DNA from 2 places in the Georgenia phoenicis genome. Region 1 is predicted to be linked to the other one. Evidence: riboswitches for the same ligand, from Rfam matches in the RefSeq annotation. Region 1 holds a riboswitch; the other holds the start of a gene.
The links. A riboswitch is a leader RNA that binds a small molecule or an ion and turns the genes downstream of it on or off. The one in region 1 is predicted to bind glycine.

Region 1 (9,144 bases):
AGCAGCCGGCGCTGGTGGCGCTGGTAGTCCAGCAGCGTGACCTCACGGTGCTCGTCGGCACCGGTGAACTGGCGCCGCTCGTCGCCGTAGCGGACCGCGATCGCGAGCGCCGCCTTGCTCACCCCGACGGCGGCACCGCCGAGCGAGACCCGACCCTGGACGAGGGTCCCGAGCATGGTGAAGAAGCGCCGCCCCTTGCTCTCGATGGGCGAGGAGTAGGTGCCGTCGGGGGCGACGTCGCCGTAGCGGCGCAGGAGGTTCTCGCGGGGGACGCGGACGTGGTCGAACCACAGCTGGCCGTTGTCCACGCCGTTGAGCCCGCCCTTGGGGCCGTCGTCCTTGCCACCGATGCCCGGCAGGAAGGTGAGCTCACCGTCGTCGCCGCGCTCACGCAGGGGCACGTAGAAGGCGTGGACGCCGTGGTTGCGACCCTGCGTGTAGAGCTGGGCGAAGACGACGGCGGCGATCCCGTGGAGAGCGGCGTTGCCGATGTACTCCTTGCGGGCCGAGGGGAAGGGGGTGTGGAGGACGAACTCCTCGGTCGCGGGGTCGTAGGTGGCGGTCGTGGCGATGGACGCGACGTCCGAGCCGTGCCCCACCTCGGTCATCGCGAAGCAGCCGGGCACCTCGAGCCGCATGATCGGCGGCAGCAGGCGGGCGTGCTGCTCGGGCACGCCGAGGTGCTGGACGGCCGAGCCGAACAGTCCCCACTGGACGCCGCCCTTGATCTGGAGCGAGGGGTCGGACAGGAAGAGCTCCTCGAAGCCGGCGAGGTTGCCGCCCGGGTCTCCCCCGCCACCGACCTCCTTCGGGAAGCCGCGCAGCACCTCGCTGCGGCCGACGAGCTCGCGCAGCTGCCACATGACGCGCTCGCGGTGCTCGGCGACCGTCTGGTCGGGCAGGCGCTGGAAGTCGGGCTCGAGGGCGAGGTCGCGCGAGGCGCGGCGCTGCTCGCGCCAGCGGCCGTCCAGCAGGTCCCCGACGGCGCGCCGGTCGAAGGCCTCCCCGGGGCCGACGGCGGTGTCCGGGCTCGGCGCCGACGTCGCGACCGTCACCGGCCGGGCGGCCTCGGGCAGGTCGGGCAGGTCCGGTGCCGCGGGGCGGGCCGAGCGCTCGCGGTGGACGGCGTCGTCCTCACGGGGGGTGGTCGTCGTGGTCATGTCGGGTCTCCGATCGCGTCGTCGGTCTCGGTACGGGTGCTGGCGTTGCGGGAGCGGCGGGCGACGCCCATCGCCCCCGTCCACAGCCAGTCGGTGATGTGGGCCGCGAGCTCGGCGCGGTCCATGGTGGCGATGTCGCTCTCGACGGCGGGAGCGCCGTCCTCGGCGGGGGGTGGGGTGTCGGCGCCGCGGGCGGCGATCCAGCGCTCGGCGGCGCTGCGGACGTGGCCCACGACCCCGGCACCCCACAGGGCGGCCAGCGCGTGGTCCTCCTCCGCCGCGCCGCCGCCGTGGCGGAGCACGGGCAGCAGCGCCGCGGCGACGATGTCCTCGATCTCCGCGACGAAGCCGCGCAACGCCCCGGCGGTGGCCGTGGCCTCGGGCTGGGTGACGAAGGCGTAGACCGCGGCGGAGGACTCGACGATGCCGAGGTAGACGTCGACCATCGCGGCGATGCGGTCCCGCGGGCGGGTGACCCGCTCGCTCACCTCGCCGAGCGCCCCGCGCAGGTCCTCGATGACCGCGGCGCCCACGGCGCTCTGCAGCCCTGACTTGTCGGTGAAGTAGCGGTAGATGATCGACTTCGAGGTCCCGATCTCCGCGGCGAGGTCGTCCATCGACAGGTCCGGCCCGCGGTGGTGCACCGCCCGGCGGGCGGCGTGCACGAGCTCGGCGCGCCGTGAGCTGCGGTGCTCGGCCCATCGGGCGTCACGACCGTCGACGCGCACGTCGTCCTCGGCAGGTGTGCTCGGCATCACGAAACCGAGAGTATCAGGTACTCTCGGTCTCACGATTGCCAGGGACCTTGGTCCCCACCCGATCCGAAGGAACAACGTCGTGACCTCATCCATCCGCCCGGCGGTCGTCGTCGGAGCGAACCGCATCCCCTTCGCCCGCGCAGGCGGCCGCTACGCCGCGTCGTCCAACAAGGACATGCTCACCGCCGCCCTCGAGGGCCTCGTCGCCCGTTTCGGCCTCGCCGGCGAGCGGCTCGACGAGGTCAGCGCCGGCGCCGTCCTCAAGCACTCCCGCGACTTCAACCTCACCCGCGAGGTCGTCCTCGGCTCCTCCCTCGACCCGCACACCCCGGCCTACGACGTCCAGCGCGCCTGCGCCACGGGCCTGGAGGCGATCATCGGGGTGAGCAACAAGATCGCCCTCGGCCAGGTCGACGTGGGCGTCGGCGGCGGCGTCGACTCCGCGTCCGACGCCCCGATCGTGGTCTCCGACCGCCTGCGCCGCACGATCTTGCGTGCCTCGCGCGCCAAGACCCTGCCCGAGCGGCTCAAGGCCCTCGCCGCGGTCCGCCCCAAGGACCTCGCGCCCGTCGCCCCCGACACCGCCGAGCCGCGCACCGGGCTGAGCATGGGCCAGCACCAGGCCATCACGACCGAGCGCTGGGGCATCACCCGCGAGCAGCAGGACGAGCTCGCGCTGCGCTCCCACCAGAACCTCGCCGCCGCCTACGACCGCGGCTTCTTCGACGACCTCCTCACCCCCTACCGCGGCGTCACCCGCGACGAGTTCCTCCGCGCCGACACCTCGATGGAGAAGCTCGGCAAGCTCCGCACCGCCTTTACCGCCCCGGGCAGCGACAACCCGACGATGACGGCGGGCAACTCCACGCCGCTGTCCGACGGCGCCTCCGCCGTCCTCCTCGCCACCGAGGAGTGGGCCGCCGAGCGCGGTCTGCCCGCCCTCGCCCGCGTCGTCGACGCCCAGACGGCGGCCGTCGACTTCACGAGCGGCGCCGAGGGCCTCCTCATGGGCGGCTGCTACGCCGTGCCGCGGCTGCTCGAGCGCCACGGCCTCACGCTCGAGGACTTCGACTTCGTCGAGATCCACGAGGCCTTCGCCAGCACCGTCCTCACCACGCTCGCCGCCTGGAACGACGCGGAGTTCTGCCGCGAGCGCCTGGGCCGCGAGCCGCTCGGCACCGTCGCCCCGGACCGGCTCAACGTCACCGGCTCCTCCCTCGCCGCCGGGCACCCCTTCGGCGCCACCGGTGGGCGGATCGTCGGCACGCTGGCCAAGCTCCTCGCCGAGAAGAAGGCCGCGACCGGCGCCCCGGTGCGCGGCCTCATCTCCGTGTGCGCCGCCGGCGGCCAGGCCACCGCGATGATCCTGGAGGCGTGATGAGCGACCGCTACCTCGAGCTCGTCTCCGGCGGCACCGGGAAGACCGTGGCCAAGAAGCTCGGCCTGCCCCAGCCCGCCCGCCTGCGCCGCACCGACCCGGCGAGCGTCGACCAGCCGCTCGTCCCCGGCCCCGTCCTCGTGCTCGACGACGGCGCCTCCGTGCGCGCCGCCGACGAGCTCGCCGAGACCCTCCTCGGCTGGGACCTCGACGTCCGCCGCGACCCCCAGGAGCTGGGCAAGGGCCGCCGCTGGGGCGGCGTCGTCCTCGTCCTCACCGAGGCGAGCTCCCCGGCGGACCTCGCCGGCCCGGCCCTCGCGCTCGGCGGCGTCCTGCGCCGTCTGGCCCCCGGGGCGCGCATCGTCACGGTCTCCCGCCGCGCCGACGACGCGACCGATCCCGCCGTCGTCGCGGTCCGCCAGGGCGTGGACGGCTTCCTCCGCTCCCTGGCCAAGGAGCTGCGGGCGGGTGCGACCGCCAACGGCGTCGTCCTCGGCGGTGAGGTGCCCGTGGGCGCACCCTCCGTCGTCGGGGCGCTGCGCTTCTTCCTGTCGGCCCGCTCGGCCTTCGTCGACGGGCAGCCGCTCCACGTCGCCTCCGCCGACGGCGTCGCCCCGGCCGACTGGACCCGTCCCCTCGAGGGGATGGTCGCCGTCGTCACGGGTGCCGCTCGCGGCATCGGCGCGGCGATCGTCAAGGTGCTCGCCCGGGACGGCGCCCGGGTGGTCGGCGTCGACGTGTCGGCCGCCGGGGAGGCGCTGAGCCGGGTGATGAACGAGGTCCGCGGCAGTGCGCTGCAGCTCGACATCACCGCGGAGGACGCCGCCGAGCGGATCCTCTCGCACGTCCGCGAGCGCCACGGGCGCCTCGACGTCGTCGTCCACAACGCCGGCATCCTGCGGGACAAGCTGCTCGCCAACATGACCGACGACCGCTGGAACGACCTCCTCGCCGTCAACGTCCTCGCGCCGCTGCGGATGAACGAGACCTTCGCCGGGGAGCTGGGCGCGGGCGGGCGGATCATCTCCCTGGCCTCGACCTCCGGGATCGCCGGCAACCGCGGGCAGACGAACTACGCGGCGGCCAAGGCCGGGATCATCGGGATGACCCGGGCGCTCGCACCGGTCGTCGCGGCCAACGGGGCGACGGCCAACGCCGTCGCCCCCGGGTTCATCGAGACGGACATGACGGCGAAGATCCCGCCGGTGCCGCGGCAGGTGGCCCGCCGGGCGAACTCGCTGCAGCAGGGTGGGCAGCCGGTGGACGTCGCCGAGGCCATCGCCTTCCTCGCCTCGCCGCAGGCGGGCGGAGTCAACGGGCAGGTGCTGCGGGTGTGCGGCCAGAACCTGGTGGGGCAGTGATGCGCGAGCAGCGCCTCGAGCCCGTCCCCAGCCTCGGCTCGCTCTACTCCCGGGCGCTGGCGGCCACCGCACGCACGACGATGCGCCGCGGCGCGGTGGCCCACAGCCTCCCGGACGTCGCCTACGTGGCGGACGGCCTGCGCGCCGACCCCGCGACCCTGTCGGCCTACCAGGAGCTCCTCGGGGAGCCGGGGACCGATGAGCTGCCCGCCGGCTACGTCCACGTCCTCGCCTTCCCGCTCGCGATGGCGCTCATGGTGCGGCCCGACTTCCCGCTGCCGGTGCTCGGCATGGTCCACACCGCCAACCGGGTCGAGGAGCACCGGCCGGTGCTCCTCGGGGAGGAGCTGAGCGCCCGGGCCGAGGCCCGCTCCCCGCGGGCGCACCGCAAGGGCACGCTCGTCGACCTCGCCGTCACGGTCGAGGCCGGCGGGGAGACGGTGTGGGAGGGCGTGTCGACCTACCTCGCCCGCGGCACCGCGCTGCCGGGCGCCGCGGAGGAGGCGCCGTCGTCGTCCTCCGTGGAGGCGCCGGAGCCGGGCGGCGACGTCGTCTCGGTGTGGTCGCTGGGTGCGGACACCGGCAAGCGCTACGCGGAGGTGTCCGGGGACCGCAACCCCATCCACGTCTCGCGGCTCGGGGCGCGGGCCTTCGGCTTCCCCCGCCCGATCGCGCACGGGATGTACACCGCCTCCCGGGCACTGGCCCAGCTCGCCCGCTTCCGCGGGGACGCCTTCACGTGGGAGGTGGACTTCGCCAAGCCGGTGCTGCTGCCCGGCAGGGTGGCGCTGAGCATCGACGCGGCGGGCGACGGCGTGCGCTACGCCGGCCGCCACCCGCGGTCCGGCAAGGTCCACCTCACCGGCTCGGTGACGCCCCGTCCCTAGGCGTCGCCCTCGACGATGCGCGCGAGCGCCTCGAGGTCACGCTCGACCATCGCGGCGTCCCGCTCGAAGTCGGCGTCGCTCAGCCCGAGCTGACGGAGGGTGAACACGACCTCCGCGCCCTCGGGGTGGGCGAGCACGCGCACCGGGTTCGTGACGACCTCGCCGGACGGCAGGCGGACGTCGTGGTCGAGGACGCCGAAGGGGTTGCGGCGGACGAAGGTGACCTCGACCCGCCCCATCGGCGAGTCGACGACGACGGCGTCCCCCTCCTGGCGCACCTCGCCCTCGGCGAGCCCCGCGGCCCACGCGGGAAGGTTGGCCGGGTCCGCCGCGTACTCGTAGACGACGGCGGGCGAGGCGGCGACGACCCGGCTGATGTGGCGGCTCCTCATGCCCGCAGTGTGGCACCCGCCTCTGACACGAGCCGCGCACGGCGCCGGCGACCGGCACCCACGGCGGTCACCGCCCCGACGACGATGAGCACGGCCCCCACCGCGGCGAGCGGCGAGACGGTCTCGCCGTAGACGGCCGCCCCGAGGAGCATCGCGACGACGACCTCCCAGTAGGACAGCGCCGACAGCTCGACCGAGCGCAGGTGCATGCCGGCGACGACGAGCAGCCCGAGCGCGAGGGAGCCGCACACGACGAAGAACAGGCCCGCCCACAGCCAGTTCTCCGCCGTCATCCCCGACATGTCCGGGCGGGTGACCGCGACCATCCCCGCGGTCCCCAGTGCACCGAAGGTGAAGTTCCAGAAGTTGCGGACGTCGGCGGGCATGTCGGCGCGGTAGCGGTAGCACAGCAGCGCGCCGCCGTAGAGCAGCCCGGAGACGGCGGCGAGGACGTCCCCGAGGAGCTGGTCGTCGGTGGGCACGGCGGCGTCCACGAGCCCGGTGGCCAGCACCATCCCGGCGAAGCTCAGCGCCAGGGTGAGGAGCTCGAGACCGCGCGCCTTCTCCTTGAGGACGACCCGCGCGAGGACGGTCGCGATCACCGGGCCCAGGTAGTGGAGGGCGACGGCGCGGGAGAGCACGGTGAGGACCGTGGCGGACAGGTAGGTGGCCAGGGACAGGCCGAGGAAGACGCCGCCGAGGACGACCGACCACGAGACGCGGGTGCGGCGCAGCACCGACAGCCGGCGGCCCGCGGCGAGCACGACGACCATGCCGAGCGCGCCCACGGCCATCCGCCCGAGGGTGAGCGTCTCGCCGATGACGGCGCCCGGCGGGGAGGCGAGGCGGCCGAAGAGCCCGGCCAGGCCCATCGCCGTGGCCGAGGCGAGGATCGCGGCGATGCCGAGCCGGCGGTGCATCCGCGGGACGCGGCGGGCGGACGTCGTGGGCGCGGGGGCGTCGAGGGTGAGAGCCATGGGGACTCCTCGATGACGGGCGCGCGTGAGCGCGCGGGAGCAGGGACCGTTCCCCGCTCTGTCATCGGACCTGAGAGTTTTCCACGGGCGCCGGCCCGTACTTCCCCGTCGGTGAGCCCTGAGGCTGCTTTCCAGAGGTGCCTCGCCGTGGCGGTATGGGGGCCTGAGAGTTTCCGGGGAGGTTGCTCCTTCGGCGCCCGCACGTGCGGGTCTCTCCCGCCGCGAGTCGAAGGCTGTGATGTTGTCGCGACAAGTGTCTCATACCCGCCGCGCGGGCGGTCAGCGGCCGAGCCAGGCGAGGGCGGCGACGACGACGGCGGCCGTGCCGGTCTCGAGGGTGGGCCGGAGCACGGGGGCGAAGGCCGGGGAGTGGTTCCCGGGCACGTCCTGGGTGAGGGTCCCCCGCTCGGCCGCGGCCCGGTAGCGCTCGGGGTCGACGCCGCCCAGCGCCCAGTAGGTGGAGGGGACGCCGAGGGCGGCGGGCACGTGGGAGAAGTCCTCGCTCGCCGTCTGCCGCCCCGCCGTCGTGGCGGCGTCCCCGAAGTGGGCGGCGAAGGCGGCGGCGACCCGCGCCGTCGCCTCGGGGTCGTTGTCGGTGAGGGGGAAGCGGTCGGTGTGCTCGATCTCCGGCTGCCGCGGGGAGCCCGACGCCGCGCACTCGGCGCGGACGACGCGCTCGACGGCGGCGACGAGCTGGTCCCGGACCTCCTCACTGTAGGCGCGCAGGTTGAGCTCGAGGACGGCGTGGTCGTCGATGATGTTGCCCCGCTCCCCCACGGCCACCTTCCCGACGGTGAGGACGGCGAACTCCCCCGGCTGCACCTCGCGGGCGACCACCGCCTGGAGTCGCACGACGATCATCGCGGCGAGCACCGCCGGGTCGACGGACAGGTGCGGCATCGAGCCGTGGCTGCCGCGCCCGAAGACCGTGACGCGCAGCGTCTCGCCGATCGAGAGGAAAGGGCCCGGGCGGGTCGCGACCGTGCCGGCCGGGTAGGCGAGGACGTGCTGGGCCAGTGCCACGTCCGGGCGCGGGACGAGGTCGGCGAGGCCGTCGTCGACCATGCGCTGCGCGCCCGCGCCCAGCTCCTCCGCCGGCTGGAAGAGCGCGACGACGGTCCCGGCCCACGCGTCGCGGGCACCGGCGAGCAGGCGGGCAGCCCCGAGGAGGCAGGCGACGTGGACGTCGTGCCCGCAGGCGTGCATGAGCGGGACGGTGCGGCCGGCGTCGTCGGTGGTCGTCGCGGTGCTCGCGTAGGGCAACCCGGTGGCCTCGGCGACGGGCAGCGCGTCCATGTCCGCCCGGACGAGGACGACCGGGCCCTCCCCGTTCGCCAGGACGCCCACCACCCCGGTCCCGCCGACGCCCTCGTGGACGGTGAAGCCGTCCTCGCGCAGCGCCGCCGCGACGAGCCCTGCCGTCCGCGTCTCCGCGAAGCCGAGCTCGGGGTGCGCGTGAAGGTCCCGGTACAGGTCCTCCTGCCAGCCGCGGATGCCGGCCTGCCCCTCCAGGACGTCCTCGAGCGCCATGTGCCCTCCCTCTGCTGCCGTCGGGCCAGTCTTGCCCCGCCCTTCGCCGCCCGCACGCCGCCCTGCTTGCCGGCCCACCGGCCCCGGGCCACGATCGGGTGTGGCCGTGGACGTGGCAGACCAGGTGGTCGACGTGCTCCCCGACGTGTTCCGGGGCATCGACCTCCTCGGCGTGCTGCTCAACGGGCTGCTGGGCGGGACCATCGCCCGCCACAAGCGCTTCGACCTCGTCGGCTTCGCCATCCTCGCGATCGTCTCGGCGCTGGGCGGCGGCATCCTCCGCGACACCCTCCTCCAGGCCGGCCCGCCGGTCGCCCTCACCGACCCCTTCTACCTGGGCACGGCACTGGTGGGTGCGGTCGTCGCCTTCCTCCTCCCCCTCCACGGGCGCTGGTGGAGCCGCCTGTTCCTCGTCGCCGACGGTGTCGTCCTCGGCTGCTGGGCGGCGACCGGGGCCACCAAGGCGCTGGCCGCGGGCCTCGGCGTGCTGCCGGCCGTCCTGCTCGGGGTGACGACCGCCGTCGGCGGCGGCATGATCCGCGACGTCGTCGTCGGGGAGGTCCCGGCGGTCTTCGGCGGGAACACCCTGTACGCCACCTCCGCCGTCTTCGCCTCCCTCGCGATGATCGTCCTCGACGACCTCGGGCAGGAGACGGTGGGGATGCTCGTCGCGATCCTCGTCGGGGCGGGGCTGAGCGTCC
Region 2 (9,144 bases), 1.8 Mb from region 1:
AGCTCGGCGCCGAGCTCGCCGAGTGCGTCGAGCTCCTCGGGGTGCTCCCGGGCGACGGCGCCCACGGCCCACGCAGCGGCGGACGCCTTGGGCAGCGCCTTGATGCTCGTCGCCAGCTCCCGGTCCCCCGCCTTGCGCACCTGCGCGGCGCGGGCGTTGCGGGCCGCGACGAACTCGGCCGGCGCGTGGGCGTAGAGCTCGCGCGCGGCGGCCACGAGGTCGGCGTCGGCGGTCTGGGGCACGGCCGTAGCCTGGCACGAACCGCTCCCGACCGCGCCCCTCCGCAGGCTCTGCAAGGATCGTCCGGTGACTTCCTGGCTCCTCCTCGCCGGCGCGATCGTGTGCGAGGTGAGCGGCTCGCTGTCCCTGCGTGCCGCCGTCGACGATCCCCGCTGGTACGTGCTCGTCGTCGTCGGCTACGTGTCGGCCTTCGTCTTCCTGGCCGCGGTGCTGCGCCGCGGGATGCCACTCGGCGTCGCCTACGGGATCTGGGGCGCCACCGGTGTGGTCCTCACCGCAGCGCTGTCCGCCGCGATCTTCGGCGAGCCGGTCACCCTCCTCATGGCCGCGGGGATGGCGCTCATCATCGGCGGCATCCTGCTCGTCGAGGTCGGCTCGCACCGGGCGACCGAGGAGGTGCAGGCCTGATGGGCTGGCTCTTCCTCACCGGCTCGATCCTCGCCGAGGTCACCGCCACGCTCTCGTTGCGCGCGAGCGTCGACGGACGGCGGGCCTGGCTCGCCGTCGTCGGCGTCGGGTACCTCGTCGCGTTCACGCTGCTGTCCCTCACCCTGCAGCAGGGCATCGGGATCGGTGTCGCCTACGGGATCTGGACGGCGGTCGGGGTGGCGCTCACCGCCGTCGGGAGCAAGGTGCTCTTCGGCGAGCCGCTCACCCGGATGATGGTCGCCGGGATCGTGCTCATCGCCGCCGGCGTCCTCCTCGTCGAGCTCGGCGCCCAGTAACCGGCCCCGTGCTCCCGCCGACAGCACACTTATCGCCGACAGTGCACTTAACGCCGTCAGCACCGATGTCCGGTTCACGCGCGTGGGCCACGGCGGCCGGGCCACCATGTCTCATGGACATCGACACGGCACTCACCTTCGTGCGCGAGAACCCGCGAGGCATCCTCGCTACCCGCCGCCGGAGCGGGGACGCGCAGCAGTCCCCCGTCCTCGCCGCGGTCGACGACGCCGGCCGCATCCTCGTCAGCACCCGTGAGACGGCGGTCAAGGTCCGCAACCTCCGGCGGACGCCACGGGCGTCGCTGTGCGTCATCACCGACCGGTTCTTCGGGCCGTGGGTGCAGCTGACCGGGCCGGTGGAGATCCTCTCCCTGCCCGAGGCGATGGACCTGCTCGTCGACTACTACCGCCGGATCTCCGGCGAGCACGAGGACTGGGACGAGTACCGCACCGCGATGGAACGCGAACGGCGCTGCGTCGTCGTCCTCGTGCCCGAGGAGGCCGGCCCGACGGTCAGCGGCTGAGCCCCTGACGGTAAGTGCACTGTCGGCGGTAAGTGTGCTGTCGGCGGTAAGTGCACTGTCGGCGGTAAGTGTGCTGTCGGCGGTAAGTGTGCTGTCGGCGGTAAGTGTGCTGTCGGCGGGAGGGGGTGGCCCGCTCGGGGCGGGCCACCCGTCAGGCGATGTCGGCGCCGGTGGTCTCGGCGTACTCCTCGGGCGAGAGGAGCTCGGCCTCCTCCGAGGCCTCGACGGCGAAGAGCCAGCCCTCCCCGAAGGGCTCGCGGTTGACGAGCGCCGGGTCCGCGACGGCCGCCTCGTTGACGGCGGTGACGGTGCCGGTGACGGGCGCGTAAAGGTCGGAGACCGACTTCGTCGACTCGACCTCCCCGCAGGTCTCCCCCGCCGTCACCTCGGCGCCGACCTCCGGCAGCTCGAGGTAGACGATGTCGCCGAGGGCGTCGGTCGCCACGGTGGTGATGCCCACGCGGACGGGCGAGACGGAGGCGTCCACCCACTCGTGCTCGGCGGTGTACTTGCGGTCGGGACGGATCGTGGCCATGGGGTTCTCCTCAGCGGTGGGTCAGGGACGACGGTAGAACGGACGCTCGACGACGGTGAAGGGTTCACGCCGCCCGCGCACGTCGGCGTCGAGCGCGGTGCCGACCTCCGCGGCGGCGCGGTCGACGACGGCGAGGGCGATCGGGTGCCCGAGCGTGGGGCTCGGCAGGCCGGAGGTGACGACGCCGACCTCCTGCTCCCCGAGCAGCACAGGGGTGCCCTGGCGGGCGGCGCGGCGGCCCTGCCCGGCGAGGCCGACGAGCACCCGCCGGCCCTGTTCCCCGGCCTCGTGCGCGTCGCGGATCCGCTCGAGCGCCGCGCGACCGACGAAGTCCGCGGTCTTGCGGCGCAGGCCGACGATGCCGCCGAGCCCGACGGCGAAGGGGTCGACGTCCAGGCCCAGCTCGTTGCCGTACAGCGGCAGCGCGGCCTCCAGGCGCAGCGAGTCCCGGGCGGCGAGCCCGGCAGGCACCAGTCCGGCCTCGGCGCCGGCCTCGAGCAGCGCGCGCCACAGGGCGACGGCGTGCTCCCCCGGCACGAGGATCTCGAAGCCGTCCTCCCCGGTGTACCCGGTGCGGGCGAGCAGCACCCGCTGCCCGGCCACGGTAGCCTCGCGGGCCGAGTAGTAACGCAGGTCCTCGACCGGCCCGTCCGCGAGCGCCGTGACGATCTCGACGGCGCGCGGCCCCTGGACGGCGACGAGCGCCGTCTCCTCGGTCGCGTCGGTGATCCGCGCGTCGAAGCCCGCCGCGCGCTCGCCCAGCTCGGCGAGGACGGGCGCGGTGTTCGCCGCGTTGGGCACGGTGAGGAACCGGTCCTCCCCCACCCGGTAGACGATGAGGTCGTCGACGATGCCGCCCTCGGGCGTGCACAGCAGCGTGTACTTCGCCCGGCCCACCTCGAGGGTGGAGATCGAGCCGACGACGGCGTGGTCGAGGAAGGCCCCGGCCCCCGGTCCGGCGACCCACACGGTGCCCATGTGGCTGAGGTCGAAGAGCCCGGCGGCCTGACGCACCGCCTGGTGCTCGGCCAGCTGCGAGCCGTAGTGCAGCGGCATCGTCCAGCCGGCGAAGCCGGTCATCGTCGCCCCCAGCGCCTCGTGCTCGGCGCGCAGGGCGGTCTCCTTCTCGCTCATCAGTCCTCCTCGAAGGCCTCGGGCGGCGGGCACGCGCACACGAGGTTGCGGTCCCCGTAGGCGTTGTCGATGCGGCTCACCGGTGGGAAGTACTTGTCCTGCCGCAGCCCCGGCACGGGGAAGGCGGCCTGCTCGCGCGGGTAGGGCCGATCCCAGGCGTCGGTGACGACGTCGGCGGCCGGGTGCGGGGCCCGGCGCACCGGGCTGTCGGCCAGCTCGAGCTCGCCGTCGAGGACCTGCTGGATCTCCCCGTGGATCGTCACCATCGCCTCGACGAAGCGGTCGAGCTCGGCGAGGTCCTCGCTCTCGGTGGGCTCGACCATGAGAGTGCCGGCCACCGGGAAGGACAGCGTGGGGGCGTGGAAGCCGAAGTCGACGAGCCGCTTGGCCACGTCCTCGGCCGTCACGCCCGAGCGCTTGGTCAGCTCGCGCAGGTCGAGGATGCACTCGTGCGCGACGAGCCCGTCCGCGCCCGTGTAGAGCACCGGGAAGTAGGGGTCCAGCGCCTTGGCGACGTAGTTCGCCGCCAGCAGCGCGCTGCGCGTGGCGGCCGCCAGGCCCTCGGCGCCCATGAGCGCGATGTAGGCCCAGGAGATGGGCAGCACCCCCGCGGACCCGTGACGGGTGGCGGACACGGGCACCGCGCCGTCGCCGTCGTCCCCTGCGGCGTCCCCGGGCAGGAAGGGGGCGAGGTGCTCGCGCACCGCGACCGGGCCGACGCCCGGACCGCCACCGCCGTGCGGGATGCAGAAGGTCTTGTGGAGGTTGAGGTGCGAGACGTCGCCGCCGAACTCCCCCGGCTGGGCGAGCCCGATCATCGCGTTGAGGTTCGCGCCGTCCACGTACACCTGCCCGCCGGCGGCGTGGACCGCCTCGCAGACTTCGCGCACCTCGGTGTCGAAGACGCCGTGGGTCGAGGGGTAGGTGAGCATGATCGCGGCGAGCCGGTCGCCGTGCTGCTCGATGCGGGCGTGGAGGTCGGCGGTGTCGATCGAGCCGTCGTCGGCGGTCTTCACGGTGACGACCTTCATCCCGGCCAGGACGGCGGAGGCGGCGTTGGTGCCGTGCGCGGAGGACGGGATGAGGCACACGGTGCGCTCGTCGTCGCCGCGGGAGCGGTGGTAGCCGCGGATCGCGAGCAGTCCGGCGAGCTCGCCCTGGGAACCGGCGTTGGGCTGGATGGAGACGCGGTCGTAGCCGGTGATCTCCGCGAGCCAGGTCTCGAGCTCCCCGATGAGCTCGCGCCAGCCCTCGGTCTGGTGGTCCGGGGCGAGCGGGTGGATGGTCGCGAAGCCGGGCCACAGCATCGCCTGCATCTCCGTGGCGGCGTTGAGCTTCATCGTGCACGAGCCGAGCGGGATCATCGTCCGGTCCAGCGCGAGGTCCCGGTCGGCCAGGCGGCGCAGGTAGCGCATCATCTGCGTCTCGGAGCGGTGGGCGTGGAAGGTCGGGTGAGTGAGGAACTCGCTCGTGCGCCGCAGCGCAGCGGGGAACTCGAAGCCGCCGTCGCCCGTCTCCCCGTCGTCGACCCCGAACGCGGCGAGGACGGCGGCGAGGTGCTCCGGCGTCGTCGTCTCGTCGCAGGAGACGCCGACGGTGTCCGCGTCCACGAGCCGCAGGTTGACCCCGGCCTTCTCCGCGTCGGCGACGACGACGGCGGCCCGCCCCGGCACACGGACGGTGACGGTGTCGAAGAACGCGTCGTGGACGACGTCGACCCCGCCGGCGGTGAGGCGCAGGGCCAGGGTGCGGGCGGCACCGTGGGCGTGGCGGGCGATCTCCCGCAGCCCCTCGGGCCCGTGGTAGACGGCGTACATGCCGGCGACGACGGCGAGCAGCGCCTGCGCGGTGCAGATGTTGCTCGTCGCCTTCTCCCGGCGGATGTGCTGCTCGCGCGGCTGGAGCGCCAGGCGCAGGGCGGGGCGGCCCTCGCTGTCCTTGGAGACGCCGACGAGCCGGCCGGGCAGCTGCCGCTCCAGGCCCTCGCGCACCGCCATGAACGCGGCGTGCGGGCCACCGAAGAAGAGCGGGACGCCGAAGCGCTGGGCCGAGCCGACGGCGACGTCGGCGCCCTGCTCCCCCGGCGGGGTGACGAGCGTGAGGGCGAGGAGGTCGGCCGCGACGGTGACGAGCGCGCCGCGCTCCTTCGCCTCGGCGATGAGGCCGGACTGGTCGCGCAGCCGACCGGACGTCCCGGGCTGCTGGAGGACCAGGCCGGTGACGCCGTCGGGCAGGTCGGGCAGGCCGCCGTCGAGGTCGGCGACGACGGCGGTGATCCCGACCGCCTCCGCGCGGGCGAGGACGACGGCGAGCGTCTGCGGGTGGAGCTCGTCGTCGAGGACGACGGTGGCAGCCTTCGACGCCTTGTTGGCCCGCTGCATGAGGAGGACGGCCTCGGCGACGGCGGTGGCCTCGTCGAGGAGGGAGGCGTTCGCGACGGGCAGGGCGGTGAGGTCGGCGACCGCCGTCTGGAAGTTGAGCAGCCCCTCGAGGCGGCCCTGGGAGATCTCCGGCTGGTACGGGGTGTAGGCGGTGTACCAGGCCGGGGACTCGAGGACATTGCGCTGGATGACGCTCGGGGTGTGGGTGCCGTAGTAGCCCTGGCCGATCATCTGGACGCGCTGGACGTTCCTCGCCGCGAGCTCACGCAGTCGCTCGAGGACCTGCGCCTCGGTGCGCGGGGCGGGCAGGTCCAGGGGCCGCTGCTGGCGGATCGAGGGCGGCACGGACTCGAGGAGCGGGCGCCAGTCGGCGTGCCCGAGCGACTCGAGCATCGCCGCGGTGTCGGCGGCGCGGGGGCCGATGTGGCGGTCGGCGAAGGACGGTGAGGTCATGGACACGGCTCCAGGGTGGCTGGGAAACGGGTCCTCCCCGCTCTGTCATGTGACCTGAGAGTTTTCGCGAGCCGGGGCTCGCCTGCACCGTCGGTGAGCGCTGACGCGCTGCTTTCCAGAGCTGCCTGATCGCGGCGGTACCGGGGCCTGAGAGATTAGCGGGAGGGCTTGCTCCTTCGGCGCCCGCACGGAGCGGGACTCTCCCGCCGCGGGTGGGCGGCGTATCAAGTTGTCCACGTCACAGTACCCGGCAACCCGGACACCGGTGACCACACCGGTCCGTGCGACCCTGGGAGGAGACCCGTTTCCCCGAGCAAGGACGACGATTGACGCACGCCCCCGCCCCCGTCTCCCTCGAGCCCATGCGGCCCACCGCCGTGCTCCTCGACCTCGACGGCACGATCAGCGACTCCGGCCCGGTCATCACCGCCTCGATCGCCGAGACCCTGGCCCACTTCGGCTACCCGGCCCAGACGCAGGAGGAGCTGCTGCGCTTCGTCGGGCCGCCGATCCGCGACGGCTTCCGCGCCTTCGTCGGTGTCCCGGAGGACCGGCTCGACGCCGTCGTCGCCGACTACCGTGACCGCTACAACGAGCGGATGCTCCAGGCGCCGGTGTTCCCCGGCATGGCAGACCTGGTCCGCGAGCTCCACGCCCGCGGCGTGCCGATCGCCCTGGCGACGTCCAAGCGGCAGTCGCTCGCGGTGCCGATCCTGCAGGACGCCGGCCTGGCCCAGTACTTCACCGTCATCCGCGGCGCCTCGGACGACGAGACGCGCGCCGCCAAGGCCGACATCGTCGAGGACGCCCTCGCCGGGCTGCGGGAGCATGACGTCGACGTGTCCCGTGCCGTCATGGTCGGGGACCGCCACCACGACGTCGACGGCGCGGGCGTGCACGGCCTGCCGACCGTCCTGGTCGGGTGGGGCTACGCGCGTCCCGGTGAGGAGGACGGCGCCCACGCCGTCGTCCACGAGGTTGCCGAGCTCGCGCGCCTGCTGTCCTGAGACGCGACTGCGCCCCGTGCCGGACGGCACGGGGCGCAGTTGTCGCGGGTCAGGAGCGCGGGACGCCCTGGCTGCGGTGGATGTCGTCGGACATCCGCACGAGCGCGAAGTAGAACTCGAACATCAGCCGCATGAAGGCGATGAAGATGAGAACGCCGATCGGCCCGAGCAGGAGCACGAGCACCCCGAAAGCCGGGTCCGCCGCGAAGCTGGCGAAGAGGAGGATGAGCCAGTACAGCACGGCGACACCGATGGTGAGGACGTACAGCCAGCTGACGAGCTTGGGCGTGATGAGGGTGTGGAACTTCCAGTCGAAGAGCGCAGCGAAGAAGTTCTTCGGCGACTGCCCGGCGGGAGCCTGCGGGGCGGACGGCGCGCCGTAGCCCCACTGCTGCTGCTCCTGCTGCTGTCCGGCCTGCGGGTAGGCCGGCGGCGGCGGCGGGACCTGCGGCTGGCCGGGCTGACCCTGCGGCGGCTGGTACGGGCTGGGAGGGGGCGTCGACACGTCAAACCCTTTCGGTTCTGGGGATCTGGCACGGCGAGGCTAGCGGAGGCCCCGCGCGGGGCCCCGGTCCCGCGCACCCACACCCTTGTGACCCTGCTCACCCCACCGGGTGCGCCGGTCCGCCGTCGTGCCTACCGTCGACCTGCGGGTCATGCCCGTGACCTGCGGGAAGGAGTGGGAGCAATGGCATCCGAGACGAGCACGACGACCGACCACGACGAGATCCGCCGCTGGGTCGAGGAGCACGACGGCAAGCCCGCGAGCGTGCGCGGCACCGAGGGCGGGGACACCGCCGGCGTCCTGCGGATCGACTTCCCCGGCGGCGCCGGCACCGACGACCTCGAGCACATCAGCTGGGAGGACTGGTTCGCCAAGTTCGAGGACCAGAAGCTCGCCTTCCTCTACCAGGAGCACAAGGCGAGCGGCGAGGACAGCACCTTCTTCAAGCTCGTCTCCCGCTGACCGGAGGACACGACTCATGAGCGAGAACACGACGACGGCGCAGCCCAACCCGCGTGAGGAGGGCGTCCAGCCGCGCCGGGTCATCGTCACGGGCGCCGACTCCGGCATCGGCAAGGCCTCCGCCGTCGCCCTGGCGGCACCGGGCCGGCACGTCGCCCTCACCTGGCACACCGACGAGGACGGCGCCGAGCGCACCGCCGAGGAGGTCCGCTCCCTCGGGGCGACGGCGCACGTACGCCGCCTCGACCTCACCGACCCGCAGAGCGGGACCGCCGTCGTCGACGAGCTCGCCGAGGTGATGGGCGGGCTCGACGCGCTCGTCATGTCCTCGGGCACCGGCAGCTCCGAGCTGCTGCTCGACATGGACTTCGCGACGTGGCGCGAGGTCGTGTCGGTGGACCTCGACGGCGCGTTCTGCTGCCTCCAGGCAGCGGCGCGGCACATGGTGGCCGGCGGCACCGGCGGGCGGATCGTGGCGATCACGAGCGTCCACGAGCACGCCCCACGCGTCGGTGCGGCACCGTACTGCGCGGCCAAGGGCGGGCTCGGGCTGCTCGTCAAGGTCGCCGCCCTGGAGCTGGCGGAGCACGGGATCACGGTCAACGCCGTCGCGCCCGGGGAGATCGCCACCCCGATGACCGGCCAGGAGGACGAGACGGTCATGGAGGGCAAGGAGCGCCCGGGCATCCCGGTCGCCCGGCCCGGCGACGCCCGCGAGATCGCCGCCGTCGTCGCCTTCCTGTGCGGGCCCGAGGCCGGCTACGTCAACGGCGCCTCGTGGACGGTGGACGGCGGCATGCTCCAGATGGGCCCGCAGGCGGGCTCACACCTGGAGAGCCACGACTGGCGCCGCCCGTAGCCGGATCCGGGGGCGCCGCCGCGGCCCGGCCACTAGCGTCTGCGGGATGGACCTCCCGCTGCTGCCGCCGGTCGCCCCCATGCTCGCGAAGTCCGTCAAGGACGTGTTCGAGGGCGAGTACCTCTACGAGCCCAAGTGGGACGGCTTCCGCGCGATCATCTTCAAGGACGGCGACGACGTCGAGATCGGCAGCCGCAACGAGAAGCCGATGACGCGGTACTTCCCCGAGCTCGTCGAGGCCCTGCGCGCCCAGCTGCCAGAGCGCTGCGTCGTCGACGGGGAGATCGTCATCGTCACCGGCGAGCGGCTCGACTTCGAG

Region 2: another riboswitch for glycine. It lies ahead of gcvP (aminomethyl-transferring glycine dehydrogenase); the one in region 1 lies ahead of AA0005_RS02800 (DMT family transporter).

Annotation. Positions count from the first base shown of each region.
Region 1 covers NZ_CP154855.1:556,919-566,062, reverse strand. The annotation lists gene AA0005_RS02830 (acyl-CoA dehydrogenase) at 1-1,160, opposite strand, end outside; gene AA0005_RS02825 (TetR/AcrR family transcriptional regulator) at 1,157-1,915, opposite strand; gene AA0005_RS02820 (acetyl-CoA C-acetyltransferase) at 1,998-3,296, shown strand; gene AA0005_RS02815 (3-oxoacyl-ACP reductase) at 3,296-4,657, shown strand; gene AA0005_RS02810 (MaoC/PaaZ C-terminal domain-containing protein) at 4,657-5,544, shown strand; gene AA0005_RS02805 (SRPBCC family protein) at 5,541-5,936, opposite strand; gene AA0005_RS02800 (DMT family transporter) at 5,933-6,913, opposite strand; glycine riboswitch at 7,055-7,142, opposite strand; gene AA0005_RS02795 (amidohydrolase) at 7,193-8,443, opposite strand; gene AA0005_RS02790 (trimeric intracellular cation channel family protein) at 8,550-9,144, shown strand, end outside.
Region 2 covers NZ_CP154855.1:2,442,379-2,451,522, forward strand. The annotation lists gene AA0005_RS11615 (hypothetical protein) at 1-242, opposite strand, end outside; gene AA0005_RS11620 (DMT family transporter) at 307-648, shown strand; gene AA0005_RS11625 (DMT family transporter) at 648-965, shown strand; gene AA0005_RS11630 (PPOX class F420-dependent oxidoreductase) at 1,079-1,489, shown strand; gene gcvH (glycine cleavage system protein GcvH) at 1,641-2,024, opposite strand; gene gcvT (glycine cleavage system aminomethyltransferase GcvT) at 2,046-3,158, opposite strand; gene gcvP (aminomethyl-transferring glycine dehydrogenase) at 3,158-5,992, opposite strand; glycine riboswitch at 6,118-6,208, opposite strand; gene AA0005_RS11650 (HAD hydrolase-like protein) at 6,319-6,999, shown strand; gene AA0005_RS11655 (DUF4282 domain-containing protein) at 7,049-7,504, opposite strand; gene AA0005_RS11660 (hypothetical protein) at 7,688-7,966, shown strand; gene AA0005_RS11665 (SDR family oxidoreductase) at 7,983-8,825, shown strand; gene AA0005_RS11670 (ATP-dependent DNA ligase) at 8,872-9,144, shown strand, end outside.